2 regions of the Streptomyces rubrogriseus genome follow, and region 2 is predicted to be linked to the other one. Evidence: riboswitches for the same ligand, from Rfam matches in the RefSeq annotation. Region 2 holds a riboswitch; the other holds the start of a gene.
The links. Region 2 has a riboswitch for thiamine pyrophosphate ahead of thiO (glycine oxidase ThiO). Riboswitches for the same ligand answer to the same signal wherever they lie in the genome.
Positions count from the first base shown of each region.

Region 1: another riboswitch for thiamine pyrophosphate. It lies ahead of Sru02f_RS29825 (thiamine ABC transporter substrate-binding protein); the one in region 2 lies ahead of thiO (glycine oxidase ThiO).

Region 1 is NZ_CP116256.1:6,653,991-6,668,135, reverse strand. It holds gene frr (ribosome recycling factor) at 150-707, shown strand; gene Sru02f_RS29840 (phosphatidate cytidylyltransferase) at 707-1,885, shown strand; gene fxsT (FxSxx-COOH system tetratricopeptide repeat protein) at 2,012-4,855, opposite strand; gene rlmN (23S rRNA (adenine(2503)-C(2))-methyltransferase RlmN) at 5,001-6,107, shown strand; TPP riboswitch at 6,176-6,281, shown strand; gene Sru02f_RS29825 (thiamine ABC transporter substrate-binding protein) at 6,421-7,467, shown strand; gene Sru02f_RS29820 (ABC transporter permease) at 7,443-9,149, shown strand; gene Sru02f_RS29815 (ABC transporter ATP-binding protein) at 9,152-10,198, shown strand; gene Sru02f_RS29810 (maleylpyruvate isomerase N-terminal domain-containing protein) at 10,223-11,023, shown strand; gene Sru02f_RS29805 (LAETG motif-containing sortase-dependent surface protein) at 11,085-11,789, opposite strand; gene Sru02f_RS29800 (LOG family protein) at 11,946-13,130, opposite strand; gene Sru02f_RS29795 (VOC family protein) at 13,157-13,564, opposite strand; gene Sru02f_RS29790 (hypothetical protein) at 13,671-14,145, opposite strand, start outside.
Region 2 is NZ_CP116256.1:1,926,424-1,940,568, forward strand. It holds gene Sru02f_RS08405 (thiazole synthase) at 1-661, opposite strand, end outside; gene thiS (sulfur carrier protein ThiS) at 664-864, opposite strand; gene thiO (glycine oxidase ThiO) at 870-2,102, opposite strand; TPP riboswitch at 2,100-2,211, opposite strand; gene Sru02f_RS08420 (NAD(P)/FAD-dependent oxidoreductase) at 2,338-3,636, shown strand; gene Sru02f_RS08425 (Rv2175c family DNA-binding protein) at 3,678-4,043, shown strand; gene thiE (thiamine phosphate synthase) at 4,199-4,870, shown strand; gene metF (methylenetetrahydrofolate reductase [NAD(P)H]) at 5,008-5,931, shown strand; gene Sru02f_RS08440 (SCO2102 family sporulation regulator) at 5,988-6,977, shown strand; gene Sru02f_RS08445 (phytoene desaturase family protein) at 6,993-8,513, opposite strand; gene Sru02f_RS08450 (TetR/AcrR family transcriptional regulator) at 8,984-9,613, opposite strand; gene Sru02f_RS08455 (SAV_6107 family HEPN domain-containing protein) at 9,797-10,390, shown strand; gene Sru02f_RS08460 (methyltransferase) at 10,539-11,366, shown strand; gene Sru02f_RS08465 (spore wall synthesis complex protein) at 11,643-12,050, shown strand; gene Sru02f_RS08470 (transglutaminase TgpA family protein) at 12,201-14,145, opposite strand, start outside.

The DNA.
Region 1 (14,145 bases), 4.7 Mb from region 2:
ACCTGTCCGGGGGACGGACGGGACGGGGCCGGACCGGGGGATGGACAATGTTCCGCCGGTCGGGAACCGTGCAGGAAGAACGCGACGCAGCCGGCCGCCGCCCGCAGGGAACCGCAGCCGGGCCTACTCAAGACACGCAGGAGCAAGTGGTGATCGAAGAGACCCTCCTCGAGGCCGAGGAGAAGATGGAGAAGGCCGTCGTGGTCGCCAAGGAGGACTTCGCCGCGATCCGCACCGGCCGTGCGCACCCGGCGATGTTCAACAAGATCGTGGCCGACTACTACGGCGCGCCGACGCCGATCAACCAGCTGGCCTCGTTCTCCGTGCCCGAGCCGCGCATGGCCGTGGTGACCCCCTTCGACAAGACGGCCCTGCGCAACATCGAGCAGGCGATCCGCGACTCCGACCTGGGCGTCAACCCGAGCAACGACGGCAACATCATCCGGGTGGTGTTCCCCGAGCTGACCGAGGAGCGCCGCCGCGAGTACATCAAGGTCGCCAAGAGCAAGGGCGAGGACGCCAAGGTCTCGATCCGCTCCGTGCGCCGCAAGGCCAAGGACGCCATCGACAAGATGGTCAAGGACGGCGAGGTCGGCGAGGACGAGGGCCGCCGTGCGGAGAAGGAGCTCGACGACACCACCGCCAAGTACGTCGCACAGGTGGACGAGCTCCTGAAGCACAAGGAAGCGGAGCTGCTCGAGGTCTGATGAACGACTCTTCCTGGGGAGCGCCGCCACAAGCCGGGTACTGGGGGCCGTCCGACCAGGGACCCGTCCAGGGCGCCGGCCCGGCGGGTCCCGCGTACGATGCGCACTACGCGCAGCAGACTCGCCCCATGCCCATCGTGCCCGACGTACCCGAACACGGCGGAGACCAGGACGACGACCAGGGGACCGCTCGGCTGAGCGGTCCCTTGTTCCGGGACGAGCCGTTCCACGACCAGCCCCTTCGCGACGAGCCGTACCGCGATCAGAACCCGTCGGCGCAGCCGTATGCGGCGGTGCCGCAGAATCCGGAGCCCATGCCCGACGCCCCGCAGCCGGCGCAGTCCCAGCCGCCGCCGCAGAAGAAGAGCGCGGGGCGTGACCTGGGTGCGGCGATAGGGGTCGGCGTCGGACTCGGCGTGGTGATCATCGCGTCGTTGTTCGTCGTCAAGGCCGTCTTCGTCGGTGTGATCGCGGTCGCCGTCGTGGTGGGCCTGTGGGAGCTGACCTCGCGGCTTCAGGAGCGCAAGGGCATCAAGGCGCCCCTCGTACCGCTCGCGATCGGCGGCGGCGCGATGGTGGTCGCCGGATACGCGCGCGGCGCCGAGGGTGCGTGGGTCGCCATGGCCCTCACCGCGCTCGCGGTCCTGGTCTGGCGGATGACGGAGCCGCCGGAGGGTTACCTCAAGGACGTCACGGCAGGCCTCTTCGCCGCGTTCTACGTGCCGTTCCTGGCCACCTTCGTCGCCATGATGCTGGCGGCGGACGACGGTGCCTGGCGCGTCCTGGTCTTCCTGATACTGACGGTCGTCAGCGACACCGGGGCCTACGCCGTCGGCTGGCGCTTCGGCAGGAAGAAGCTCGCCCCCCGCATCAGCCCCGGCAAGACCCGCGAGGGCCTGCTGGGAGCGATCGCGTTCGCGATGGTGGCGGGTGCACTGTGCATGCAGTTCCTGATCGACGACGGCACCTGGTGGCAGGGCCTGCTGCTCGGCCTCGTGGTCGCCGTCAGCGCCACCCTGGGCGACCTCGGCGAGTCCATGATCAAGCGAGACCTCGGCATCAAGGACATGGGCACCCTCCTGCCGGGCCACGGCGGCATCATGGACCGCCTCGACTCCCTCCTCCCGACGGCACCGGTGGTGTGGCTGCTGCTGGTGATCTTCGTGGGGTCGGGGTGATCCGGTCGGCGATCCTCGCGGGGTCGGTCTGACCTGCTCGTTCTTCGAAGAGGGACCCGTTGCCCACCGGGCGGCGGGTCCCTCTTCGCATGTGCTCCGAGGTCTGCGCGACGCTCCCGCAACGGGTCACCTGCGCTTGCGTCGGAAGCGCGACTTCTTCTGGTGTTTCTGGGAGCCCAGCAATCGCTGGGCTTCGAACGGCCTTCCCAGTGCGGTCAGTGCGTTGGCGAGGCTTTGGGTGGCGTTGGCCGTGTCGGGGTGATTGTCGCCGAGGGTGCGGCGCTGGCGGTTGCGCACGTCTTCGAGAAGTTCTGCTGCTGCTCTGTACTGGCGCAGGTTGCACAGAGTGATGGCGTAGTTGTGGGCGGATCGGAGGGTGTCGGGGTGGTCGTGGCCGAGGGTGCGGCGGCGACGGATGAGGGTCTCTTCGATGATGCGGCGGGATTCCGCGTGCTCGCCCAAGTCGTGCAGGGCGCTGCCGAGGTCGTTGGCGGATTGAAGGGTGTCGGGGTGGTCGTGGCCGAGGGTGCGGCGGCGACGGATGAGGGTCTCTTCGATGATGCGGCGGGATTCCGCGTGCTCGCCCAAGTCGTGCAGGGTGACGGCGAGGCTGTGGGCGGATCGGAGGGTATGGGGGTGGTCGTCGCCAAGGGTGCGACGCATTCGGGCGAGAGTATCCCCCTTGATGCGGCGGGCTTCGGTGTGCTCGCCGAGGGTGTGCAGGACGGCGGCGAGGTTGTGGGCGGAGGCGAGGGTGTGGGGGTGGTTGTCGCCGAGGGTGCGGCGTCGGCGGGCGAGGGTGTCCTCGTCCATGCGGCGGGCTTCGGTGTGCTCGCCGAGGCTTTGCAGGGTGGCGGCGAGGTTGTGGGCGGATTGGAGGGTGTTGGGGTGGTTGTCGCCGAGGGTGCGGCGTCGGCGGGCGAGGGTGTCCTCGTCCATGCGGCGAGATTCGGCGTGCTCGCTCAGGTTGTGCAGGGCGCTGGCGAGGTCGTTGGCGGACTGGAGGGTGTCCGGGTGGTCGTCGCCGAGGGTGCGGCGTCGGCGGGTGAGGGTGTCCTCGATGATGCGACGGGCTTCCGCGTGCTCGCCGAGGTCGGCCGTGGCGTGGCCGAGGAACTGGGCGCTGGTGAGGGTGTCGGGGTGGTCCTCTCCCATGGTGGTGGCCCACGCGGTGTGGGCCGTGGCGGCGAGGTCGCGGGCGGTGCGCGTCTGGCCGCTTCTGATCAGGTAGTGGGCGGCGTCGAGGAGAGTCGGCCGCAGTTCGGGTTGCTCGGTGGGGGCGAGGTGGTGCGCCGTGAGGTGCGGAGTGAGAGCCGCCCAGCCGGGCCAGTTGTCCGGGCTTTGCGGGTCGCCGGGGTTGGCGGCGGACAGGAGGGCGGTGGCGTCCTTGCGCATGGCCGCGGATTGGTCCGGGAGGAACTGGTCGCGCAGGACGGCCTGGGTGAGGCGGTGGATCTGGAAGCTCTGGGGCTCGGTGCGGGCGAGGCCGTAACGGCTGAGGGGGCTCAGCGCCTCGTGGAGCCACATCGGGTCGTCCGGGGCGCCCGGGATCGTGGTCAGCCGGGGGCGAACGCTCTCCAGCCAGGTGTTCCGGATGGGCTCGGGGCCGAGGAGGGCAACGAGGCGGAGCAGCGCGACCGAGTCGGGGTGCCGGTCGGTGAGCCGGTCGACGGCGATGGTGACGGTGGCCGCCACCGGTGCGGGGTATCCGGGAGCGTCGCCCTTCTCCAGGATCTGGGTCGTGTTGGTGACGAGGAGCTGGTGGTAGAGGTCCAGGCTCACGCCGCCGTTGGCGATGACGCCGGCGGCCTGGGCGAGGGCGAGCGGGAGGTCGCCGAGGTCCGCGGCGAGGGTGTCGGCCTGCTCGTCGTCCATGCTGCCGGCCCGACCCTGGAGGTAAGTGAGGGAGTCGGTGCGGGTGAAGACGTTCAGGGGTGTGGCGCGGGCGGTGCCGGCCCAGTTCGGGTTGCGTGAGGTGATCAGGGTGTGGCCGGGGCCTTGGGCAAGCCAGGGCTCGACCTGGGCGGGATCCTCGGCGTTGTCCAGGATGAGCAGCCAGCGCTCGCGGGTGCCGAGGTGGGAGAGCAGGGCGCGGGCGTTGGCCTCGGCGCCGGCGTCGGGCTTGGCGAGCCCCAGGCGGTTGGCGAGTTCCGTGTAGTGGACGGGGATCTCGTCGGGCTGTTCGGCGTCGATCCACCACACCACGTCGTACTGGTCGGCGAAGCGGTGGGCGTATTCCAGGGCGAGCTGGGTCTTGCCGACCCCACCCATACCGTGCAGGGCTTGCGGTACGGCCTTGCTCTCCTTCAGCAGGCTTTCCCGCAGGCGGGCGATCTCCGTCTCGCGGCCGGCGAAGTCGGGGTTGCGCCGTCGCACGCCCCACACCCGGGGCTCCTCGGCGCTCCCGGGCAGGCGTGGCTTGCTCCGGCCCGCTGCGGGGACGGGAGCCGCGGCCGGGACGGTGCCCGCTGTCGGGACGGTGCCCGCTGTCGGGACGGTGCCCGCCGTCGGGAGGGCGCCCGCTGACGGGACGCTGCCGGGAAAGGGCGGGGGAGCGGAGGGACGGCTGCCGCTGTTGACGGCCTCGCGCAGGGCGGTCAGGGCCGCGGCTTCCTCCAGACCGTGCAGGTTCTTGCGCAGCTTGGCGGCCAGAACGCGGGGAAGGTCACTCGTGGTGAGGGGTTCCAGAGCGAGGGGGATGAGGCGGTCGCGGTGGGCGACGGCGGCGGTCCACTCCTCGGTGGTCCAGCGTTCGTCCTCGAAGTAGGACGTGGAGAACAGGGCGATCACCGCGTCGGCGCCTTCGAGCGCCTCGTCCATGCGCTGGACCAGGTTGTCCCCCGTGCGCCAGTCCCAGACGTCCAGGATGACCCGGTGGCCGGCCTGCTCCAGGTGCCAGCCGACCCACTCGGCCCAGGCCCGGTCGGTGCCCGCGTAGCTGATGAAGAACTGCTGGGCGTGATCGGTCACCCTTGCCCCCGTCCCCTAGGTGCCATGCGGGACCATGATTCCGCGTATGACCTGGGGCGGGTAGAGAAAGGGCGAAATCGCCGCCCGGAGCGGAAACCGGCGCCCCGCAGGGGCACCCCCGTGGATCTGCGACACTGGGAAGGCCATGCCTAAGCCCGGAGAACTCACATTCGTCGCGCCGCGCGGAGTCAAGAAGCCGCCGCGGCACCTTGCCGACCTCACGCCTGCCGAGCGCAAGGAGGCTGTCGCCGCGATCGGTGAGAAGCCGTTCCGTGCGAAGCAGCTCTCGCAGCACTACTTCGCGCGGTACGCGCACGCCCCCGAGCAGTGGACCGACATCCCCGCCGGTTCGCGCGAGGGGCTGCGGGAAGCGTTGCTGCCCGAGCTGATGACGGTCGTGCGGCACCTGTCGACCGACCAGGGGACCACGCGCAAGACGCTGTGGAAGCTGTTCGACGGGACGCTCGTCGAGTCGGTGCTCATGCGCTACCCGGACCGGGTGACCATGTGCATCAGCTCCCAGGCGGGCTGCGGGATGAACTGCCCGTTCTGCGCCACCGGCCAGGCCGGCCTGGACCGCAACCTGTCGACCGCCGAGATCGTGCACCAGATCGTGGACGGCATGCGGGCGCTCAGGGACGGCGAGGTCCCGGGAGGCCCCGCGCGGCTCAGCAACATCGTGTTCATGGGCATGGGCGAGCCCCTCGCCAACTACAACCGGGTCGTGGGCGCCATCCGCCGGCTCACCGACCCCGAGCCCGACGGGCTGGGGCTCTCCCAGCGCGGCATCACCGTCTCCACGGTCGGTCTCGTCCCCGCGATCCACCGCTTCACCGGCGAGGGCTTCAAGTGCCGCCTCGCCATCTCGCTGCACGCCCCCGACGACGAGCTGCGCGACACCCTCGTCCCCGTCAACACGCGGTGGAAGGTGCGCGAGGTGCTGGACGCCGGGTTCGAGTACGCGGCCAAGTCCGGGCGCCGGCTGTCCATCGAGTACGCCCTGATCCGCGACATCAACGACCAGGCCTGGCGCGGCGACCGGCTCGGGCGGCTGCTCAAGGGCAGGCCCGTGCACGTCAACCTGATCCCGCTCAACCCGACGCCCGGCTCCAAGTGGACCGCGTCCCGGCCCGAGGACGAGAAGGCGTTCGTGGAGGCGATCGCGGCGCACGGTGTGCCGGTGACGATCCGGGACACCCGGGGGCAGGAGATCGACGGGGCGTGTGGTCAGCTCGCCGCGAGCGAGCGGTAACCTGACCGGCGGAAGCATCAGTAGTACATCCAGTACGTCCAGTACGTCGTCATAGTCGTCACATCTTCATATTCCGACAGGGGAGCGCCACAGCGCTGAGAGTGCGGCACCGGCCGCAGACCCTCCGAACCTGGCCCAGGTCATTCTGGGTAGGGAGATCGGTCACCACTCGAGCTGTTGCGCCCTGCCCGGGACCCTCGCCAGGGGTTCCGGGCGGGGCCGCGTCTTCTCCTGGTCACCCAGGAGGAATTCAGTGAGCATCACCAAGAAGGGCATCACCAGGAAGGTCAGTGTCCTGGCCGTCGGGCTCGGCATGGTCGGCACGCTGGCCGCCTGCGGGTCCTCGTCCGACGACGGCGACGGCAGCGGCTCCGGCGGCTCCAAGACCGTGACGCTGGTCAGCCACGACTCGTGGGCCGTGTCGAAGGACGTGATCGCCGCCTTCGAGAAGAACTCCGGCTACAAGGTCAAGGTCCTGGAGGACGGCGACGCCGGACAGGCCGTCAACAAGGCCATCCTCACCAAGGACAACCCGCAGGGCGACGTCTTCTTCGGCGTCGACAACACCCTGCTCTCCCGCGCCCTCGACAACGGCCTGTTCCAGCCGTACGAGGCCAAGGGCTCCGATCTCGTCCTGCCCGAGTACCGGGCCGACCGGGACAAGCACCGGGTCACGCCCGTCGACACCGGCGACATCTGCGTCAACTACGACAAGGCGTACTTCGGCGAGCACGGGCTGACCCCGCCCAAGACCCTCGACGACCTGGTCAAGCCCGAGTACAAGGACCTGCTCGTCACCGAGAACGCGGGCAGTTCCTCGCCCGGCCTCGGCTTCCTGCTCGGCACCGCCGCCAAGTACGGCGACGGGGGCTGGGAGGGCTACTGGAAGAAGCTCAAGTCGAACGGCGTCAAGGTCGTCGACAGCTGGGAGCAGGCGTACAACGAGGAGTTCTCCGGCTCGGCCGGCGGCAAGAAGGCCAAGGGCGACCGTCCGCTCGTCGTGTCCTACGCCTCCTCTCCGCCCGTCGAGGTCGTCTACGCCGACCCGCAGCCGGACAGCGCCCCCACGGGCGTCGCCGACGGCACCTGCTTCCGGCAGGTCGAGTACGCGGGTCTGCTCAGCAACGCGAAGAACCCCGAGGGCGGCAAGGCGCTCCTCGACTTCATGCTGAGCAAGTCCTTCCAGGAGGACATGCCGCTGAACATGTTCGTCTACCCGGTCCTGAAGGGCGCGCAGGTCCCCGAGGTGTTCTCGAAGTTCGGGCCGCAGGCGAAGGACCCGCAGACCCTCGACCCGGCGAAGATCGCCGACAACCGCGACCAGTGGGTCAAGTCGTGGACCTCGCTCGTACTGAAGTGAGCCACGAAGGGACACAGCCGGTGAAGCAGGCGGTGCGGCCGGCCCGGACCGCCCGCGGGAGCGCGGCTCGGCTCGGCCTCATGGCCGTGCCCGTCGCGTTCTTCGCGCTGTTCTTCGCCTACCCCGTCGCCGCCATCGTCGCCCGCGGACTGAAGATCGACGGAGCCTGGCAGCTCGGGCGGATCGGGGACGTGCTCGCACAGTCGGACGTGCGGCACGTGCTGTGGTTCACCACCTGGCAGGCGCTGGCGTCCACCGGGCTCACGCTGCTCGTCGCGCTGCCCGGCGCGTACGTCTTCGCCCGCTTCGACTTCCCCGGCAAACAGGTCCTGCGGGCCGTGGTGACCGTGCCGTTCGTGCTGCCGACGGTCGTCGTCGGCACGGCGTTCCTGGCGCTGGTGGGGCGCGGCGGGCTGTTCGACGAGCTGTGGGGTCTGCGCCTGGACACCACGGTGTGGGCGATCCTGCTCGCGCACGTCTTCTTCAACTACGCCGTCGTCGTCCGCACCGTCGGCGGGCTGTGGTCGCAGCTCGACCCGCGGCAGGAGGAGGCCGCCCGGATGCTCGGCGCCTCACGGACACGGGCCTGGCGGCAGGTCACACTGCCCGCGCTGGCGCCCGCCGTGGCCGCCGCCGCGCTGATGGTCTTCCTGTTCACCTTCACCTCCTTCGGCGTCGTCCAGATCCTCGGCGGGCCCACCTTCTCCACCCTGGAGGTGGAGATCTACCGGCAGACCTCGCAGGTCTTCGACCTGTCCACGGCCGCCGTCCTGACGCTGGTCCAGTTCGCGGCGGTCGTCGCCGTCCTCGCCGTGCACGCCTGGACGGTGCGGCGGCGGGAGACGGCTCTGCGGCTCGTGGACGCGGCCACGACCGCGCGCCGGCCGCGCGGAGCCGGACAGTGGGCGCTGCTCGCCGGCGTCCTGGGCGTCATCGCCGTCCTGCTGGTGCTGCCGCTGGCGGTACTGGTCCAGCGGTCGCTGGGGGCGCCCGGCTTCGGCTACTACCGGGCGCTGACCCGCGAGGACGGCGGCGCCTTCCTCGTCCCGCCGATCGAGGCGATCGGCAACTCCCTCCAGTACGCCGTCGCCGCCACCGCCATCGCCGTGCTGATCGGCGCGCTGGCCGCGACCGCGCTCACCCGGCGCGACGCGGGCCGTTTCGTGCGCGGGTTCGACGCGCTGCTGATGCTGCCGCTCGGGGTGTCGGCCGTGACGGTCGGGTTCGGGTTCCTGATCGCGCTGGACGAACCGCCGCTGGACCTCAGGTCCTCCTGGATCCTGGTGCCGCTCGCCCAGGCGCTGGTGGGCGTCCCGTTCGTCGTACGGACCATGCTGCCGGTGCTGCGGGCGGTGGACGGACGGCTGCGGGAGGCGGCCGCGGTGCTGGGCGCCTCGCCGTGGCGGGTCTGGCGCGAGGTGGACCTGCCGATGGTGCGGCGGGCGCTGCTGGTGGCGGCCGGGTTCGCCTTCGCGGTGTCGCTGGGTGAGTTCGGCGCGACCGTCTTCATCGCACGGCCCGACAACCCGACGCTGCCGGTCGCCGTGGCGCGCCTGCTGGGCCGGCCCGGGGACATGAACTACGGCCAGGCGATGGCCCTTTCGACGATTCTGATGCTGGTGTGCGCCGTGGCCCTGGTGGTGCTGGAGCGGCTGCGGACCGACCGGAGCGGGGAGTTCTAGACATGCCGCCCAGCCTGTTGAGCCTGGAAGGCGCGACCGTCCGCTTCGGCGGGCGGGCCGTACTCGACGACGTCGGCCTGCGGGTCGCCGAGCACGAGGTGGTGTGCGTGCTCGGGCCCAGCGGCAGCGGCAAGTCGACGCTGCTGCGGGCGGTCGCCGGGCTCCAGCCGCTGGACGCCGGGCGGGTGACGCTGGACGGCCGGGACCAGTCCGGGGTGCCCGCGCACAAGCGCGAGGTCGGGCTGATGTTCCAGGACCACCAGCTGTTCCCGCAGCGGGACGTGGCCGGGAACATCGCCTTCGGGCCGCGGATGCGCGGCGCGTCCCGGGCCGAGCAGCAGGCCCGGGTGGCGGAGTTGCTGGAGCTGGTCGGGCTGCCGGGCGCCGCCCGCCGGTCCGTCGCCGCGCTCTCCGGCGGGGAGCAGCAGCGGGTGGCGCTGGCCCGCGCGCTCGCGCCCCGGCCGCGGCTGCTGATGCTGGACGAGCCGCTCGGCCAGCTGGACCGTTCGCTGCGGGAGCGCCTCGTGGTCGAACTGCGGGAGCTGTTCGGGCGGCTGGGCACCACGGTGCTCGCGGTGACGCACGACCAGGGCGAGGCGTTCGCGCTCGCCGACCGGGTCGTGGTGATGCGGGACGGGCGGATCGCCCAGTCGGGAACGCCCCTGGAGGTGTGGCAGCGGCCGGCGGACGCGTTCGTGGCCCGCTTCCTCGGCTTCGAGAACGTGGCCGAGGCGTCCGTCGCCGGACAGGCCGCGGACACCCCGTGGGGCAAGGTGCCGGTCCCCGAGGAGGCCCCGCAGGGCACCCGTACGGTGCTCGTGCGGCCGGCCGGCGTCCGCGTCGTCCCCGCCGACGAGGGCCTGCGCTGCACGGTCACGGCCCGCACCTTCCGCGGCACGCACGTCGCCGTGCACCTCCAGCCCGAGGACGCGCCCCGTCTGGAGGCGGCCTGCGCGCTGCGGGCGGCGCCGGAGGTCGGGGCCGTGGTGGGGGTCGATTTCGACGTGGCGGAAGTCGTCGTGCTCGGCCGATCGGGCGTTCCCGGATGATCACCGCGCTCGTAGGGTGACGGCATGACACTCCTCGCACACGACCGGTACTGCGACGAAATCGTTCACCAGGTGGGCAGGCTCCGGGCCGTGGTCACCTCCGGTGCGGAGCTGACCGCCACCGTGCCGACCTGTCCGGACTGGACCCTGGAGGATCTGGTGCGGCACGTGGGCCGGGCCCTGCGCTGGACGGGGCTGATCGTCGGTACCCGCGCCGAGCAGGACGTGCCGGTGGACCGGGCGCCCGGGGCCGAGGGGCCGGCGGCGAGCGGGGACGCGGCGGCGCTGGACGCGTGGCTGGCGGAGTCCGGCGAGGTCGTCGTCGGCGCGCTGCGGGAGGCCGGTCCGGACGCGCGCGCGTGGTCGTGGGCCGGTGTCGACACGACGGGGTTCTGGGCGCGGCGGATGACCCACGAACTCGTCGTCCACGGCGCCGACGCGGCACTCGCGGCGGGCCTGCCCCACCGGGCGGTCGCGCCCGAGGTGGCGGCCGACGCGATCGACGAGTGGCTGGACATCGTGCGGTTCGTGCAGCGGGCCCTGCCCGGCGCCGCGGCGAACGAGCTGCGGGCCCCCGGCAGCAGCATCCACCTGCACGCGACCGACGCCCCGGCCGAGCTGAACGCCGAGTGGCTCGTCGAGCTGCCCGAGGACGGCATCGCCTGGCGCCGCGGGCACGAGAAGGCGACGGTGGCGCTGCGCGGCCCGCTCACGGACGTGCTGCTGGCCTTCTACGGCCGGCTGCCGCTGGACGCTCCGGGGCTCGAGGTGCTCGGCGACCGCAAGCTGCTCGAACTCTGGCTGGAGAAGGCGACGTTCGGCTGACACGACGGTGGCCCGCCCCGGAACGGGACGGGCCACCGCCGTGAACGGGTCGGCGCGGGCGTCAGCTGTTGCTGTTCGCTCCGCGACGGCGCAGGCCGAAGAAGACGGCGCCACCACCGACGACGACCAGTGCCGCCGCGATACCGGCGATCATGCCGGTGTTGGAGTTGGCACCGGTCTCGGCGAGGTTGGAGTCACCGGCCGCCGGGGACGGGGCGTTGTCGTTCGGCACGGCCGCCGGGGCGGTGCTCTCCGACTGCGACGGCGCGGGGGCCGACGTGGACGGCTCGGGAGCCGGGGACTCCGTCTCGTCGGACGGGGTCGAGGAGCTCTCCGACGGGGTCGGGGTCGGGGTGTCCTCGGTCTTGCAGGGGGTCGACGGAGTCGTCACGTCCGGCTTGATGAACTCGTCGACGTACCGGTCGGCCTTGACGTGGACGCGGTACTCCGTGTTCGGCTTCCAGTCCACGGCGAAGGAGACGGTGGTGCCCTCCTTGGAGCCCTTGACCGTCTCCTGACCGACCTGCTCGCCGGTGCTCTTCAGGGAGACGGTGACGGTGGCCGGGATGCCGGCCGGGTCCACGTCGGTGACGGTGATGACACCGTTGTCGCCGTCGCACTTGGCTTCGGCGGAGAACTCGCTGATGTTGCACGCGAGGGCGTTGCCTGAGGCGCTGAGCGCCAGGGCCGCGGAGGCGGCGACGACGCCGAGGGCGCGGACGCCGCGGCGCGATGCCGTGCGGCTGATTATGGACAGGACTGCCACGTTTGTCCTTTACGGGAGCGCGGATGCGGGGGGTGAAGAGGGTGCCGACGCTCGATGACGCGGCATCAGCACACCCATGAGCCTCACTGGTCTATAAGCGGGGCGTAAGAAGTGTCAACGCATATGCCTGTCGGGGACGTTGACTTTGCCGTCTTATTAACCGCCGACACGTTTCAGTGCCTCGGGAGCCTCATCGATCCGGCCAACAAGGGCGATTCGGGACTCCATCGTCCGCCCCTTCGCGAGTGACCGCAGCAGCGGCCAGGCCGGCAGGGTCTCGGTCCAGTGCTCCCGGTCCACGAGCACCATCGGCGTGGGCTCGCCGCGCGACTCGTAGTAGTTCGGCGTCGCGTTGTCGAAGATCTCCTGCAAGGTGCCGGCCGCACCCGGCAGGAACACCACGCCCGCCGTGGAGCGGGCCAGCAGACCGTCCTCGCGGGTGGCGTTGGCGAAGTACTTCGCGATGTGCGCGGCGAAGGCGTTGGGCGGCTCGTGGCCGTAGAACCAGGTCGGGATGCCGATCGAGGCGCCGCCGCCGGGCCAGCGCTCGCGCACCTCGAACGCGGACCGGGCCCAGTCGGCGATCGACGGCGCGAACGACGGCACCTTGGCGAGCAGCATCAGGGCCTCGTCCAGCATCCCGTCGTCGAACGGGGCGGCGTACGCGCCGAGGTTCGCCGCCTCCATCGCGCCCGGACCGCCGCCCGTGGCCACCGTGAGCCCGGCGCGGGCCAGCTCACGGCCCAGCCGGGCGGCGCCCGCGTACTCCGCGGTGCCGCGGGCCATGGCGTGACCGCCCATGACGCCCACCACCCGGCTGCCGACGACGAGTTCGTCCAGCGCGTCCGACAGGGCGTCGTCGTGGATGGCGCGCAGCATGGAGGCGAAGACGTCGCCGTCGGACCTGGTCTGCTGGAACCAGTCGTAGGCCAGGGCGTCCGGTGTCGCCTCGTAGCCCTCGCCGAGGCCGGCGTACAACTCGTCGGGGGAGTAGACCCGCCCCCGGTAGGGGTCGAAGGGGAGACCCGGTATCGGTGGGAAGACCAGGGCGCCGGCGGCGCGCACCTTGGCGGCGGCGCCGGGCTCCATCGGGCAGCCGAGGAAGACGGCGCCGGTGGGGTCGGCCGCGAGCAGGGCGTCCGTACGGCCCGTCAGGTCGACGGCCTGGACGCGGTGATGGGCGAGGGAGCCCGGCGACGAGACGATCCGGTCGAACTCGTCGAGGCTCTCGATCTCCCGGTCGTGGGAGGCGTGGTGGGACTGGAACCGGGACAGGGACGGCGACCCGTGCGGTGATCGGGCCCTGCGCTGGGCGGGTGTCTGATCGGGTGTCTGATCCACCCGCCCATGCTAGGCACGCGTCCGGATCAGCCCTGGACCGCCGCCGGGTCCATCCACGCGACCTCGAAGGTGTGGCCGTCGAGGTCGTCGAAGGCCCGGCCGTACATGAAGCCGTGGTCCTGGGTCTCGCCGGAGACCGAGCCGCCGGCCGCGACCGCCTTCTCGACCAGCTCGTCGACCTTCTCGCGGCTCTCGGCGCTCAGCGCGATCAGCACCTCGCTGGTCTTCGTCGAGTCCGCGATCTCCTTCTTGGTGAACTCGCGGTACTTCTGGGGCGTGTGCACCATCACGATGATGGTGTCGCTCACCGGGAACGAGGCGGTGCTGTCGTCGCTGAACTGGGCGTTCATCTCCCATCCCAGTCCGGCGAAGAACTTCTTCGCGGCGGCGAGGTCGTTGGTGGCCAGGTTCACGAAGATCATCTGCTGGTACATGGGGCCTCTCCCGGGTTCGTATGCCGTGCCGTTCGAAGAGGTAGACGCGAGGCTGCTCCGGAACTCATCGCCGTCGCGCGGACTTTCTCGAAAAAGTTTCCGCCGGTCAGTGACCCAGCGGCAGCGCCGCCAGCACCGCGACGATCAGGACCAGCGGACCGAACAGGACGAGCAGGGCGGCGGCGCGTACCGCGGCGGCGGCGCGCAGGGTCGCCGGGGGCGCGCCGAGTCGCAGCAGGGCGTCCGTGGTGTCGGCCCTGGCGTCCCTGGCCTCGACGGCCGCGGTGAGCAGGGTGGCCACCGTGCAACCGGCCACCAGGAGGGCGCCCAGGGTACTGAGCGGGCCGAAGGCCGGTCCGTCCCCGTCGTACACCGTCGTGGCCACGTAGGCCGCGGCGGCGACGGCGGCCACGACGCCGAGGGGGCGGCCGACACGCTGCGACTCCTCCATGAGGACGCGGCCGGCCAGGAGGCGCAGGGCGCCGGGGCGGGCCGCCTGGAGCAGGCGGCCGCACAGGTGGGTGAGGCCGGGTCCGGCCAGGGCGAGGCCCAGGGCGGTGAGCGCCCAGCCGATCAGGACG
Region 2 (14,145 bases):
CAGCCATCAGCACCGGCTCCTGCGCCCGCGTCACCGCCGAGGCCAGCATCACACCCGCGCACCCCAGCTCCATCGCCAGCGCCACGTCCGACGCCGTACCGGCTCCGGCGTCCAGGATCACCGGCACGCGCGCGTGCTCCACGATCAGCTGGAAGTTGTGCGGGTTGCGGATCCCGAGGCCCGACCCGATCGGCGAGCCCAGCGGCATGATCGCCGCACACCCGGCGTCCTCCAGCTTCCGCGCGAGCACCGGGTCGTCGTTGGTGTACGGCAGTACGGTGAACCCGTCGTCCACCAGCGTCTCCGCCGCGTCCAGCAGCTCGACCGGGTCCGGCAGCAGGGTGCGCTCGTCGGCGATGACCTCCAGCTTGACCAGGTCCGTGCCGAGCGCCTCGCGCGCGAGGCGGGCCGTGAGCACCGCCTCCCCGGCGGTGAAGCAGCCGGCCGTGTTCGGCAGCACCCGGATGCCGAGCCGCTCCAGCACGGACAGCACGGAGCCGTGCACCGAGGCGTTCACCCGCCGCATCGCGACGGTCGTCAGCTCCGTCCCGGAGGCCACCAGCGCGCGCTCCAGCACGTCGAGGCTGGGCGCCCCGCCGGTACCCATGATCAGGCGGGACGCGTACGTCGTACCGCCGAGGACGAAGGGATCGTCGGCCATGGTCAGCCTCCTTGGACGGCGGTGAGGATCTCGACACGGTCGCCGTCGGCCAGGGCGGTGGCGGACCACCGCGCGCGCGGGACGACGGTCTCGTTCAGGGCGGCGGCCACTCCGGAGGGGGCCGCGGTGAGCGTGCCCACCAGCGCGTCCAGGGCGGTGCCGGGAGCCACCTCGCGCGGCTCGCCGTTGACGGAGACGGTCACGTGACTCATACGGGCTGCTCCGAGAGTTCCGAGAGGGCCGGGAGTTCCGGCAGTGCGGGCGCGGCGTCGAAGCGCCGGGGCGTGAAGGGGCGGGCCTCCTCCGGCAGCTCCCCGGTGGTCAGGGCGTGCGCCATGACGTCGCCGGTGACGGGGGTGAGCAGGACGCCGTTGCGGTAGTGACCGGTGGCCAGCAGCAGGCCGTCCAGAGCGGTCGGGCCGAGCAGCGGGGCGTTGTCCGGGGAGCCGGGGCGCAACCCCGCGCGGGTCTCCGTCAGGGGCAGCTCCGTGATGCCGGGCACCAGCTCGTGCGCGTCCCGCAGCAGTTCGTAGACGCCGCCCGCGGTGACCGTCGTGTCCCAGCCCAGCTCCTCGCTGGTGGCGCCGACGACCAGCTCGCCGCTCTCCCGGGGCACCAGGTAGACGTGGTTGCCGCGCACCACGGCGCGCACGGTCCGGTTCAGCAGCGGTCCCGGCGTCCGCGGCATGGTCAGCCGCAGCACCTGCCCCTTCACCGGCCGCACCGGCGGCAGCACGGCCTCCGGCACGCCCCCGAGCCGCCCGCTCAGGCTGCCCCCGGCCAGCACCACCTGACCGGCCTCAAGGGCGGTGCCGTCGGCGGTGACGACGCCCGTGGCCCGGTCCCCGCGCCCGACGGTGAGCCGCTCGGCCCACACGCGGTGGAAGACCACACCCGCGTGCTCGCAGGCGGCCACCAGCGCGTGGGCGAGGCGGCGGGGGTCGATCTGGTGGTCGCCGTCCACCCGGAGCCCCCCGCGCACGCCCGGCGCGAGCATCGGCTCCAGGCGCCGGCACTCGCGCCCCGACAGCCACTCGGACTCCAGGCCGGAGCGCTGCTGGAGCGCGTGCAGTTCGCGCAGGTGGGCGCGGTCGTCGGCGTCCAGGGCGACGGCGAGTGTGCCGCACCGCCGGTAACCGAGGTCGTGGCCGGTCAGCTCGGTCAGCTCGGCCGCGAACTCCGGGTAGCGGCGGGCCGAGGCGAGGTTCAGCGCGAGCAGCGTCTCCTCGCCGTAGTGCAGCTCCGTGACGGCGGCCAGCATCCCGGCCGCCACCTGGGCCGCCCCGCCGCCCGGCTCGGGGTCCACGAGGGCGGTGACCAGCCCGCGCCGCGCGGCCCGCCAGGCGGTGACGAGCCCGATGATCCCGCCGCCGACGACGAGCACGTCGGGCGTACGGGACGTACGAGGTGTGTGCGGAGGCGTGTGTGATGGAGACGACATGGGCGTCCAGCCCCTCCCTTCGCCGGCATGACCCGGATCAGGTTCGTACGGTCGGAGGCCGCCAGCCTCCCTCTCAGCCCGGTGCGTCCGGGCTCCCGCGAGTGCCTTGCTCCGGCCACCCTAGCCCGCCGGGCGGCGCCCTTGTAAGGGAGCCTCCCGGGGCCGGGGGCCTCGCCGGGCAGCCCGCGGTGTGCGGGCGCCGACCGGCGAAACGCCGGGTGTCTATGGTGATCGGGTGAGCGAGCAGACGCGGGAACGGGAACAACGGGACCAACGGGAACAGCGGCCGGCGGCGGACGCGGAGCGCCGTGTGGTCGTGGTGGGCGCCGGGATGGCGGGCGTGCAGACCGCGGTCGCCCTGCGGGAACAGGGCTTCACCGGCCCGGTGACCCTGATCGGCGCGGAGCCGCACCAGCCGTACGACCGCCCCCCGCTGTCCAAGGCCGTCCTGCTCGGCACCGCCGAGGGCTCCGCCTTCGACGTCGACTTCGAGGCCCTCGGCATCACCCTGCGGCTGGGCTGCGAGGCCCTGGGCGTCCGCCCCGCGGAGCACGTCCTGGACACCTCCGAGGGGCCCGTGCCCTACGACGTCCTCGTCCTGGCGACCGGCGCCGAACCGGTGCGGCTCCCCGGCGCGGAAGGCGTGCCCGGCGTGCACCTGCTGCGCACCCTGGACGACGCGGAACGGCTGCGGCCGGTACTCGCCCGGCGGCACGACGTCGTGGTCGTCGGCGCGGGCTGGATCGGCGCCGAGTTCGCCACCGCCGCGCGCGAGGCGGGCTGCGCGGTGACCGTGGTGGAGGCCGCCGACCGGCCACTGGCCGACGCGCTGCCCGCCGAGGTCGCCGCGCCGATGACCGCCTGGTACGCCGACGCCGGCGCCGAACTGCGCACCCGCGCGCGCGTGGAGCGCGTCGAGTCCGGCGGCCCCGGCGGGTCCGGCCGGGTCGTCCTCGACGACGGCACCCGGCTGCCCGCCGACGCGGTCGTCGTCGGCATCGGCGCCCGCCCGGCCACCGGCTGGCTCGCCGGGTCCGGCATCGCCCTCGGCGCACAGGGCGAGGTGCTGGCCGACGACCGCCTGCGCACCTCCGCGCCGGACGTCCACGCGGTCGGCGACTGCGCCTCCTTCCCCTCCGCGCGGTACGGCGAGCGGCTGCTGGTGCACCACTGGGACAACGCCCTCCAGGGCCCGCGCACGGTCGCCGCCGACATCGTCGGCACCCCGGGAGGCGAGCCCCCGGCGGCCTACGACCCGGTGCCCTACTTCTGGTCCGAGCAGTTCGGCCGCTTCGTCCAGTACGCCGGTCACCACACCGCCGCCGACACCACCCTGTGGCGCGGCGACCCCGCGAGCCCGGCGTGGACGGTCTGCTGGCTGCGCGAGGGCCGCCTGGTCGCCCTGCTCGCGGTGGGCCGCCCCCGCGACCTGGCACAGGGCAGGCGCCTGATCCAGACGGGCACGCCGATGGACCCGGAGCTGCTGGCCGACCCGGCGAAGCCGCTGAAGGCGGCGACGGCGGCCACGGCGTAGCCAGGTTTCCGACTGTCAGTGCCAGGTGGCAGGCTGGAGGCGTGACCGAGATTGACGCAAAGACCGATGCTCTCGTGCCCGCCTGGCTCACCGTTCCCGACATCGCCGAGATGCTCGGCGTCGAGGTGACCCGGGTACGCCAGCTGATCAAGGAGGGCCAGCTCATCGCCGTACGCCGCGGTGAGAACCGCGCGCTGCACATCCCCGCGGCCTTCATCGACGAGGACAAGGTCGTCAAGGGCCTGGTCGGGACCCTGACGCTGCTGCGGGACGACGGCTTCACGGCCGAGGAGATGCTGGAGTGGCTCTTCACGCCCGACCCGAGCCTGCCCGGCACCCCCGCCCAGGCGCTGAGTGAGAACCGCGGTACGGAGGTGAAGCGCCGCGCCCAGGCGCTCGCCGTCTGACCTGCATCGCCGATCCGCCACACCGCCCGGCGTGCGGCCACGCACGCCGGGCGCCGTGCCAGTACGCCACTATGGCCGGGCCCGTCGTGGGCCCACACCACCATCGCGGGGCCCCTCGTGGGCCCACGCCACCGAACGACCGGGGGGACACCCGCATGCCCGACACCGCCCCGACCGCCGCCCGCGCCCGGCTCGCCGACGCCCGGCTCTACCTGTGCACGGACGCCCGCCGGAGCCAGGGCGACCTGCCCGAGTTCCTGGACGCCGTGCTCGCCGGCGGCGTCGACATCGTGCAGCTGCGGGACAAGGGAATGGAGGCGGCGGAGGAACTGGAGCACCTGGCGGTCTTCGCCGACGCCTGCGCCCGCCACGGAAAGCTCCTCGCCGTCAACGACCGCGCGGACGTCGCGCACGCCGCCCGCGCCGACGTGCTCCACCTCGGCCAGGGCGACCTGCCGGTGCCCGCCGCCCGCGCGATCCTCGGCGACGACGTGCTGATCGGCCGCTCCACGCACGCCGAGTCCGAGGCCGCCGCCGCGGCGGCCCAGGAGGGCGTGGACTACTTCTGCACCGGTCCGTGCTGGCCGACCCCCACCAAGCCCGGCCGCCACGCACCCGGCCTCGACCTGGTCCGCCGCACGGCGGCGCTGGGCACCGACCGCCCCTGGTTCGCGATCGGCGGCATCGACCTCGGCAACCTGGACGAGGTGCTGGAGGCCGGCGCCCGGCGCGTGGTCGTCGTCCGCGCGATCACCGCCGCCGAGGACCCGGGCGCGGCGGCGGCCGAGTTCGCCGAGCGGCTGCGGCAGGCCCCGGCACACGGGTAGCCGCACCTCGTCACCGACGTCGTCGCAGGCCGTCGTAACGGCGGGCAGGTGTCCAAAGGGTGGACAACAACTCGACAATGTGGACAAAAGTCCCGCATCCGGTTGGGTGGCCGCCGCACCCTGGCTAACCTGCCCATATGGCCCTCGGAACCGCAAGCACGAGGACGGACCGCGCCCGCACGGTGCGTGACATCCTCGCCACCGGCAAGACGACGTACTCGTTCGAGTTCTCGGCGCCGAAGACGCCCAAGGGCGAGAAGAACCTCTGGAGCGCGCTGCGCCGGGTCGAGGCCGTGGCCCCGGACTTCGTCTCCGTGACCTACGGCGCCGGCGGCTCCACCCGCGCCGGCACGGTCCGCGAGACCCAGCAGATCGTCGCCGACACCACGCTGACCCCGGTGGCCCACCTCACCGCCGTCGACCACTCCGTCGCCGAGCTGCGCAACATCATCGGCCAGTACGCCGACGCAGGGATCCGCAACATGCTGGCGGTGCGCGGCGACCCGCCCGGCGACCCGAACGCCGACTGGATCGCGCACCCCGAGGGCCTGACGTACGCGGCCGAACTGGTCAGGCTCATCAAGGAGTCGGGCGACTTCTGCGTCGGCGTCGCGGCCTTCCCCGAGATGCACCCGCGCTCCGCCGACTGGGACACGGACGTCACGCACTTCGTCGACAAGTGCCGGGCCGGCGCCGACTACGCCATCACTCAGATGTTCTTCCAGCCCGACTCCTACCTCCGGCTGCGCGACCGGGTCGCCGCGGCCGGCTGCGCGACCCCGGTCATCCCCGAGGTCATGCCGGTGACCAGTGTGAAGATGCTGGAGAGGTTGCCGAAGCTCAGCAACGCCTCGTTCCCGGCGGAGCTGAAAGAGCGGATCCTCACAGCCAAGGACGATCCGGCGGCTGTACGCTCGATCGGCATCGAGTTCGCCACGGAGTTCTGCGCGCGGCTGTTGGCCGAGGGAGTGCCCGGACTGCACTTCATCACGCTCAACAACTCCACGGCGACGCTGGAAATCTACGAGAACCTGGGCCTGCACCACCCACCGCGGGCCTAGACCGGCCGCACGTATTTGCGACACACTGCGTAACGGCCACTGGGAGAGGGGCGTACATGGGCTGGACGGTCCTCTACATCGCGTTCGGCGTCGTCGCGCTGTGGCTGCTCGGCGAGGTGCTGCTGCAGTACAAGGCGCGGCTGCGCTGGCGGCTGCTGGCCTTCGCCGGCTTCGTCGGCGTCGTGGCCGGTGTGCTGATGTCGAACGTGCTCGTCATCGGCGTCGGTGCCGCCGCCTTCGCGGTCGGCCAGACCTACGTCACCCTGTCGTTCCGCCGCGGCTTCGAGGCCGGCTGGGCGGTCAACGCCCCGGCGAGCCTCGTCGGCAAGCGCGGGCGTCCCGAACGGGGCCGCCGGGAACCGACGTCGGAGGTCTCCGGGCTCGAACCCGCCGAGGGCGGCCGGGACCACCACGACGGCTACGACGAGCGTGCCCAGGGCCATGCCCCGGGCCAGGACGACACCGGCTCGTACGGCCACGACGACTACGACCGCGACGACGTCTTCACCCCGGCCCGGCCCACCGCCGACCCCTCGGCCGCGGAGACCACCGCCGTCTACGAACCGCAGCCCATGCCGGACGACACCAACTCGTACGGCGTCTACACCGACGCCGGTTACGGCACCGGCCAGCAGCAGGCGGCCACCGCGCCGGGCGCCGACCAGGCGTACGCCTACGACTACTCCGGCTACGGCCAGCAGCAGGAGTACGGCTACGACACCGGCGCCCAGCAGCAGTACGCCGCCTACTCCGACCCGTACATCGGCACCCACACCTACGGCGGCGGGACGTACGACACCGGCGGCTACGACACGACCGGCGGGCAGCAGCAGTACGGCCAGCAGGGCTACGGGCAGGACCAGTACGCCCCCGGCGCGCCCGGCGGCTACGGCGGCGAGACCCCGGCCGGCGGAGTGTGGGTGCCGCAGCAGCGCAGCACCGACGACCCCTACGGCGGCGAACTCCCGCCCGAGCAGCAGCCCTACCCCTACCAGGGCGACGGCCAGACGCAGGGCCAGGGCTACGACGAGCAGTACCGCTTCTGAGGAAGCCGGAGCCGCTCACTGGGAGCCGCGGAACTCCGGCCCCTCCACCACGAGTCCGGCGACCAGCGCGCCCGACATGCCCGCGTGCGGCAGCCCCCCGCCGGGGTGGGACCAGCCGCCGACGGTGAACAGGCCGTCCGTGCTGGTGCCGTTCGCCGGATGCAGCAGCCGTCCGTCGGCGCCCGCCAGCGACGGCACCGGAATCGCCCCGTCCGCCGCGCCGGTGTCCGCCGCGACCTCGGCCGGGGTGCGCACCTCGTGCCACAGCAGGCGGTCGCGCAGGCCGGGCACGGCCCGCTCGGCGACCTCCGTCAACTGCCCGGCCCAGTGGTCGAACACCTCGGCCGGGGCCCGGTCGGGCGCACCGCCGAGGGCGGGCACCACCGCGCTGAGCGTCACCGCCTCGTGGTCCGCGTCCGGGACCAGCGCCGGGTCGTCGGGCCGCAGCACGGTGACGGTCGGCCGCGCGGCCATCCCGGGAGCGGCGCCGAACAGGCGGTCCAACTCCGTCTCGCGGTCCGCCGCGTGCACCACCGTCCGGTGCGCCGTGCCCGCCGGGCGGCTGCCGCGCAGGGCCAGCAGCACCGTCAGCCGGCTCGCCCCACCGCGCTGCGGCGGCACCTCGCCCCCACCGCGCACCGGTGCCCCGCCGCACAGGCGGTCCAGCACGCCCGGCGCCACGCCGGAGACGACGAACTCGGCCTCCACCACGGTCCCTTCGGCCAGCTCCACGCCCGCCACCCGGCCGTCCTTCTCGACGATCCCGGTGACCTCGGCCCCGAAGCGGAACTCGACCCGGCGGGCCAGGCACCGCTCGTACACCGCCCGCGCCAGCTCCCGCAGACCGCCGCCGCGCACGTACCAGACCCCGAACGCGTACTCCATGTACGGCAGGACCGCGGCGTTCGCCGGGGCGGTGCGGGGATCCAGGCCGTGGGCGAGCGCGTGGCTCTCCAGCAGGGCGGCCAGCCGGGCGTCGCGCAGCTCCCACGCGCCGACCTCGGCGAGCGTGCCGGCCCGGCGGGTGCGCAGCAGCCGCTTGTGCGGGACCGCCGGATAGGGCTCGCGCTCGGCCAGCACCCGCCAGTCGGGCCACAGCGGCTCCTCCAGGAGGGGACGGCGCGTGCGGTCCCAGGTCTCCCGGGCCCGCACCAGGAAGTCGCCCCAGCGCCGCCCCGCGCCCGCACCGAGCGCCGCGTCCAGGGCCGCGACGACACCCGCCCGCGAGGCGTTCGGCAGCGAGACCTCCGTGCCGTCCGCGAACACGTGCCGGGACGACGGGTCGACCTGGACCAGCTCGACGCGGGACTCCAGCGGCTCCTTGCCGGTCTTCACGAACAGATCGCGCCAGACCGCGGGCAGTGGGAGCAGGCCGGGGCCGGTGTCGAAGCGGAACCCGTCCCGCTCGACACGGCCCAGTGCTCCGCCGTAGGTCCCCGCCCGCTCGTACACCACCACCCGGTGGCCCGCGACGGCCAGCCGGGCGGCCGCCGCCATCGCGCCCATCCCGGCGCCGATCACCGCAATCCGTGCCATGCCAGGGACTTTATCCGCCGCCACCGACACCCCCGTGCGAGGGCTGAGCACCGGAACGGACGTCCAGGTGACCGGTCGGCGGCGCCGCGCCGTGGGGCCGGGTGCGCAGGACTGAGTAGCCGTACCTAGTGCGGCAGATGAGTACGCGCGCGGATGGGCCGCGACTGGCGTGGACGAGAGAGTGGAGACACGGAGAGGGGCACGGCTCCGGTACCGGCGGCACGGGGCGCCGGAACGGAGCCGGGCCCGCGATCCGCTCCTTCCGCCGGCCGGGGCCGGCGGGAGCGAGACACGGGGGAGCCCGGAGGGACGACCGGTGACGGGAGTCCCGACGCGGGGACGTACGGGGGAGCAGGAGAAGGCGCCGGTCCGACGGCGGCCCGCGGGGGACGCGGCCGCCACGGACCGGCGTTCTTCGTGCACCGCCACCCCGCCCGCCGGTCGGCCCCGGCAGCTCCGCCCCGGCAGGCTCAGCCCCGGCCGCTCACGCGTCCCTGGAGCAGCCGGGACAGCGCGGCGTGCACGTCGTCGAGCGAGCGCTCCGGCTGGAACGCCTTCCAGTCCAGCGCCGCCACCAGCACCATGCCGACCAGCGCGGCGGCGGTCAGCGGCACGTCGATGTCCTCACTGAACTCACCGCTCGCCACGCCTTCGCGCAGGACGCCCTCCACCACCGCCACGGCCTCCTGCCGGACCACCAGCAGCGTGGACTGCCAGGCCCGGTTGGTGCGCCACAGCTCGGCGACGTACAGCTGGGTGAAGGCCGGGTAGCGGTCGATGAAGACGAGCCCCGCGCGGATCATCGCGTCCAGGGCGTCGACCCGGCCGCGGCCCTCCCGGGCGGTCCGTTCCGCCGCCTGCCGCAGCGAGGCGGTCAGGAGGCCGACACCGTGCCGCAGCAGCTCCTCGAAGAGGACGGACTTGCTGGCGAAGTTGTAGTAGACCGTGCCCTTCGCGACCCCGGCCCGCTCGGCGATCTCGTCCACGGTGGTGGCGGAGAAGCCCTGCTCGGCGATGAGGGTGACCGCCGCCTCGTAGAGCTTCTGCCGGGTGGCCTCGCGACGGCTGCCGCTCTGCGAGGCGGTGCTGCTGCTTTCCATGGTCCCGATTCTCACAGCACCCCGCACGGCGGCGTCACCGCAGGCCCGCGCACGACCCGAACCGAACGGCCGATCGAATCGAAAGTCCAGGTCAGAACGGATTGTCAGTGCCATACCTCACGATGGGCACATACGGCACCTCCTGCCAGGACGTGCCGTCACGGAGACGACAGGAGGATCGTCATGGCCCACTCGTCCGCAGCCGCCGCCCGGCGGCGCCGCGCCGCCGGCCCTGCACCCTCACTGACCGGACCGGCGAGCGACGTGCACCCCGTGCTCCGCCGCACGACCGCCCCGCCCGCCGCCCTCGACCTGCTCGCCCAGGCCCGGGCCGGGCTGGAGGAGGCCACCACCCTCGAAACGCCGAACGAGCGCTACGCGACGGCCCACCTCGCCGCCCTGCGCACCGCCGCCGCGGTGCTGGCCGCGCGCGGCCGCCCGGAGACCGGCCCACGGGCCAGGGCCCGCATCCGCAGCGCCTGGGAGGTGCTGCCCGAGATCGCGCCCGAGCTGTCCGAGTGGAGCGCGCTGTTCGCCTCCGGCGCGCGGCGCCGGGCACGCGCCGAGGCGGGCATCCGGGGCGCGGCGGGCAGCCGGGACGCCGACGACCTGATACGCGACGTGGCGATGTTCCTGCGCCTGGTGGAGCGGATGCTGGTCCTCCAGCCGGTCCTGCCCCAGCCCCGCGCCGACACGGAGCCGCCGGGCCGGGGCTCCGAGCGGCCCCGCCGTTCCGACGCCGGTCACCCGGGCCGGGACCTGCCGGACGCCGGCTGAGCGGGAGGCGAACGGGTGCCCGGTGCGCGCGGCGCAGGCAATAGGGTGGGAGTCGCCTGAAGCCTCCCCCTCCCCGCACCGGGCGGGGGCGGCAGCCCGTTCGCTCCGCCCGTGTCCGAGGCGGTGCCGCGCCGAGGAGTCAACTGCCGTGTCGGACCCGATGCGCCCGCCCGCCTCCCACCCCCGGCCGCACACGGCCGCCTCGCGCTCCGAGCCCTCGCGTTCCCGGGCCGCGCTGCGCACCGCCGTGGTCTGGGACGTCCTCCAGGACGCGCTGGACCGCCGGGTGAAGGCTACGGGCCGGCCGACGCTGGACGTCCTCGACACCGGCGGCGGCAGCGGCAACTTCGCGGTGCCCGTGGCCGGACTCGGCCACCGCGTCACCGTCGTGGACCCGAGCCCCAACGCCCTGTTCGCCCTGGAGCGCCGGGCCGCCGAGGCAGGTGTCGCCGACCGCGTGCGCGGTGTCCAGGGCGACGCCCGCGGCCTCTTCGACGTGGCCGAGCGCGGCGGGTACGACGCGGTGCTGTGCCACGGCGTCCTGGAGTACGTCGACGACCCCGCGGAGGGCGTCCGCAACGCGGTGGCGGCGCTGCGCGAGGACGGCGTCCTCAGCCTGCTCGCCGCGGGCCTGGGCGGGGCCGTGCTCGCGCGCGCCCTCGCCGGCCACTTCACGGAGGCCAGGCAGGCCCTGGACGACCCGGACGGCCGCTGGGGCACCGGTGACCCGGTGCCGCGCCGGTTCACCGCCGAGCAGCTCACCGGGCTGGTCGAGGCCGCCGGGCTCCGGATCGGTGCCGTGCACGGGGTACGGGTCTTCGCCGACCTCGTTCCCGGCGTGCTGGTGGACACCGAGCCCGGTGCCATGGACGCCCTGCTGAAGCTGGAGGCCGCGGCGGCCGAACTCGCCGCGTTCCACTCCGTGGCCACCCAGCTCCATGTGCTCGGCGAGACGCGAGGGACCGACGAGGCCTGAGCGCCCGGTGGGGTAAGGCGCTGATCAGGGACGCGACTGCAGATGGAGTACGCCACAGGCCCCCCGAACGGGGGGCAGTCGCCGTATGATCGAGGGAGACGGCCCGGCATGACGGGTCGGCCGCTGGGGAATGGGAACTTCAGCGAGCCGGTACGGCCATGACGGAGTCCGGTTGGTCAATTGGCGCAGAGGGGCGGGTTTCACGGGGGCGATTCCCTGCCTATCCTGAAGGGACCCCCCGGGTCGCCCCGGCGACTGCACGATGAGGAGGACTCCGTGCCGCTCTCGGAGCACGAGCAGCGCATGCTCGAGCAGATGGAGCGAGCGCTGTACGCCGAAGATCCCAAGTTCGCGACAGCGCTCGAGGGAAGCGGGCTGCGTACGTACACCCGGCGACGGGTCTACCAGGCGGTCGCGGGCTTCCTTGTAGGTATTGCGCTCCTCATGGCCGGTATGGTCGCCCAGCAGGTGTGGCTCAGCGTGGTGGGTTTCCTGGTCATGCTGGGGTGCGCGGTGCTCGCCGTGACCGGCTGGCGCAAGGCCCCCAAACCGGGCGAGCAGCAGCAGGCGGCCGGTGCCGGACCGCAGGCCGCGCGCCGCCAAGGACGACAGAAACGCTCGATGATGGACCGCATCGACGAGCGCTGGCAGCGCCGCAGGGACGAGCAGCAGGGCGGTCAGTAGCGCCGCCCGAGCAGCCGCTCACCAGCACATGCGCGTGAGGGGGTGACCACCGTCCGGGTGGTCACCCCCTCACGCGTACCCATGAGCGCCCGTCGGCGCCCCGAGACACCGGCCGGGGCGCCGACCCGCGGGGGCCGGCGCCCGTTCGGCTCAGCCCTGCTGGTCCGACGTCCTGCGCCACTGGGGCCGGGCGGCCGCGGCCCGCCGTTTCAGGGCCGTCCACCGGGCCGACACCGTCCAGGTCACCCGGATGGCCGAACGCGGGGCGAACCGTGCGCGCAGCCGCGTTCCGCGGCCGACCGCGGCCCGCAGCCCGGCGGTCGCCAGCCGCACGTCCTCCGCCAGCCCCGCCGCCGGGCGCGGGTGGGGCGCGTAGAGGACCTGCTCCACGGCGTCCGCGACCCGGTGCACCGCCTGTGCGGCCGTCGGCTCGAGCCTGCCCAGCCGGACGATGCGGGCCGCCGCCTTGCGCGGGGTCTGCGACTCCTGGGGCAGGATGCCGAGGTCCCACGCGGCGTCGGTCAGCTCCTGCCACACCGCGAGGGTGTGCGGGCCGACGTCCGCCGCCCCCCGGCCGTGCGCCCCGAGCCGTACCGCCCTGGCGCGCAGCCGCCACAGCATCGGTGCCAGCGGGAGCAGCAGCACCACGAGCCCGGCCAGGACCCAGGCCGGCAGCGCGTACCACTTCGGTCCGTCGTCGCCGGTGACGGGCACGGCCACCGCGGACTCGTTGGAGCAGGCGTCCAGCTTCTTGTCCTGCGGGGCGCAGGTGTCGCTCGACGAGGGCGCCGCGGACGGCTCCGCCTGCGCGCTCTGCGACGGGACGGCCGGGTCGGGCACCGAGCTGCCCGGCCGGTCCGTGATGGTGTACGACGGGGTCGAGCCACGCGTCGGCGTCGGCTCGAAGCGGGTCCAGCCCACGCCCTCGAAGTACACCTCGGGCCACGCGTGCGCGTCCCGCAGCCCCACCGACACCGAGCCGTCCGCCTGCGGGGAGCCCGGCGCGAAGCCGACCGCGACCCTGGCCGGAATGCCCAGGGAACGGGCCATCGCAGCCATGGCGAAGGAGAAGTGGACGCAGAAGCCCTCCTTGTCCTTCAGGAACCGGGCGATCGCCTCCGAGCCGCTGCCGACCTTGACCTGGGTGTCGTACTCGAAGCCGCCGTTGACCGCGAAGTACTCCTGGAGCTTGACCGCCTGCTCGTAGGGGTTCGCGGCGCCGGCGGTGACCTCGCGGGCGGTCCGGAAGACCACGTCGGGCAGCGAGTCCGGCAGCTCCGTGTACTCGCGAGTGAGGGCCGCCGACGGCGGCGGCGCCGCGGCGAGCTGCTCCGCGGTCGGCTGCACGTTCAGGCTGCGTACCTCGTACTTCAGCCCGCGGGTGTTCTGGCCGTGGTCGCCGACCAGGGTCATGCCGACGGGTTCGAAGCGCCAGTTGCCCGCGACGCGCACGCCGCTGGGCGGATAGGGCATCGGCAGCCAGTCCTGGGCGTACCAGTCCGCGGCCGAGATCAGGGCCCGGGACTCCGTGCGCTTGATGTCGGGGCCGAGCCCCACCGGGGTGGGGAACGTGCCGTCCGGCACGGCGGTGATGCGCCGCTTGGACGGCTTCCAGGTGGTGCCGTCGAAGTCGTCCAGGGACACGATGCGCAGGTACAGGTCGGACAGGTCCTCGGAGTCCGTCTGGACGGAGAGGACCTGGCGGTCCTCGTTGACGTTCAGGCTGTCCCGCAGGGAGACCAGCGGGTTCACCGCGGAGATCGTGCCGCCGCCACCGGTGCCGGAGCCCACCCCGCCGCCGGCGCCGTCCAGCAGCCCGCCGTCCATCGCGGGCAGGGCGAGCGGCACCACCAGCGCGATGCCCAGCGCGAAGGCGCCGATGCGCCGTCCGGTGCGGACCGGGGCCAGGGCGCGCCCCTGCTCCGGGCCCGGTGGGCGCGGGGAGCCGCCGAAGACCCGGCCCCACTGCGAGAGCCGGTCACGTCCCTCGGCCAGGAGCAGCATCAGATAGCCGACCGCCGCGATCAGGAACCAGAGCCAGTCGGCGCCGCCCTCGGACAGCCCCGCGGCCACCGAGTAGAGGGCGAGCAGGGGC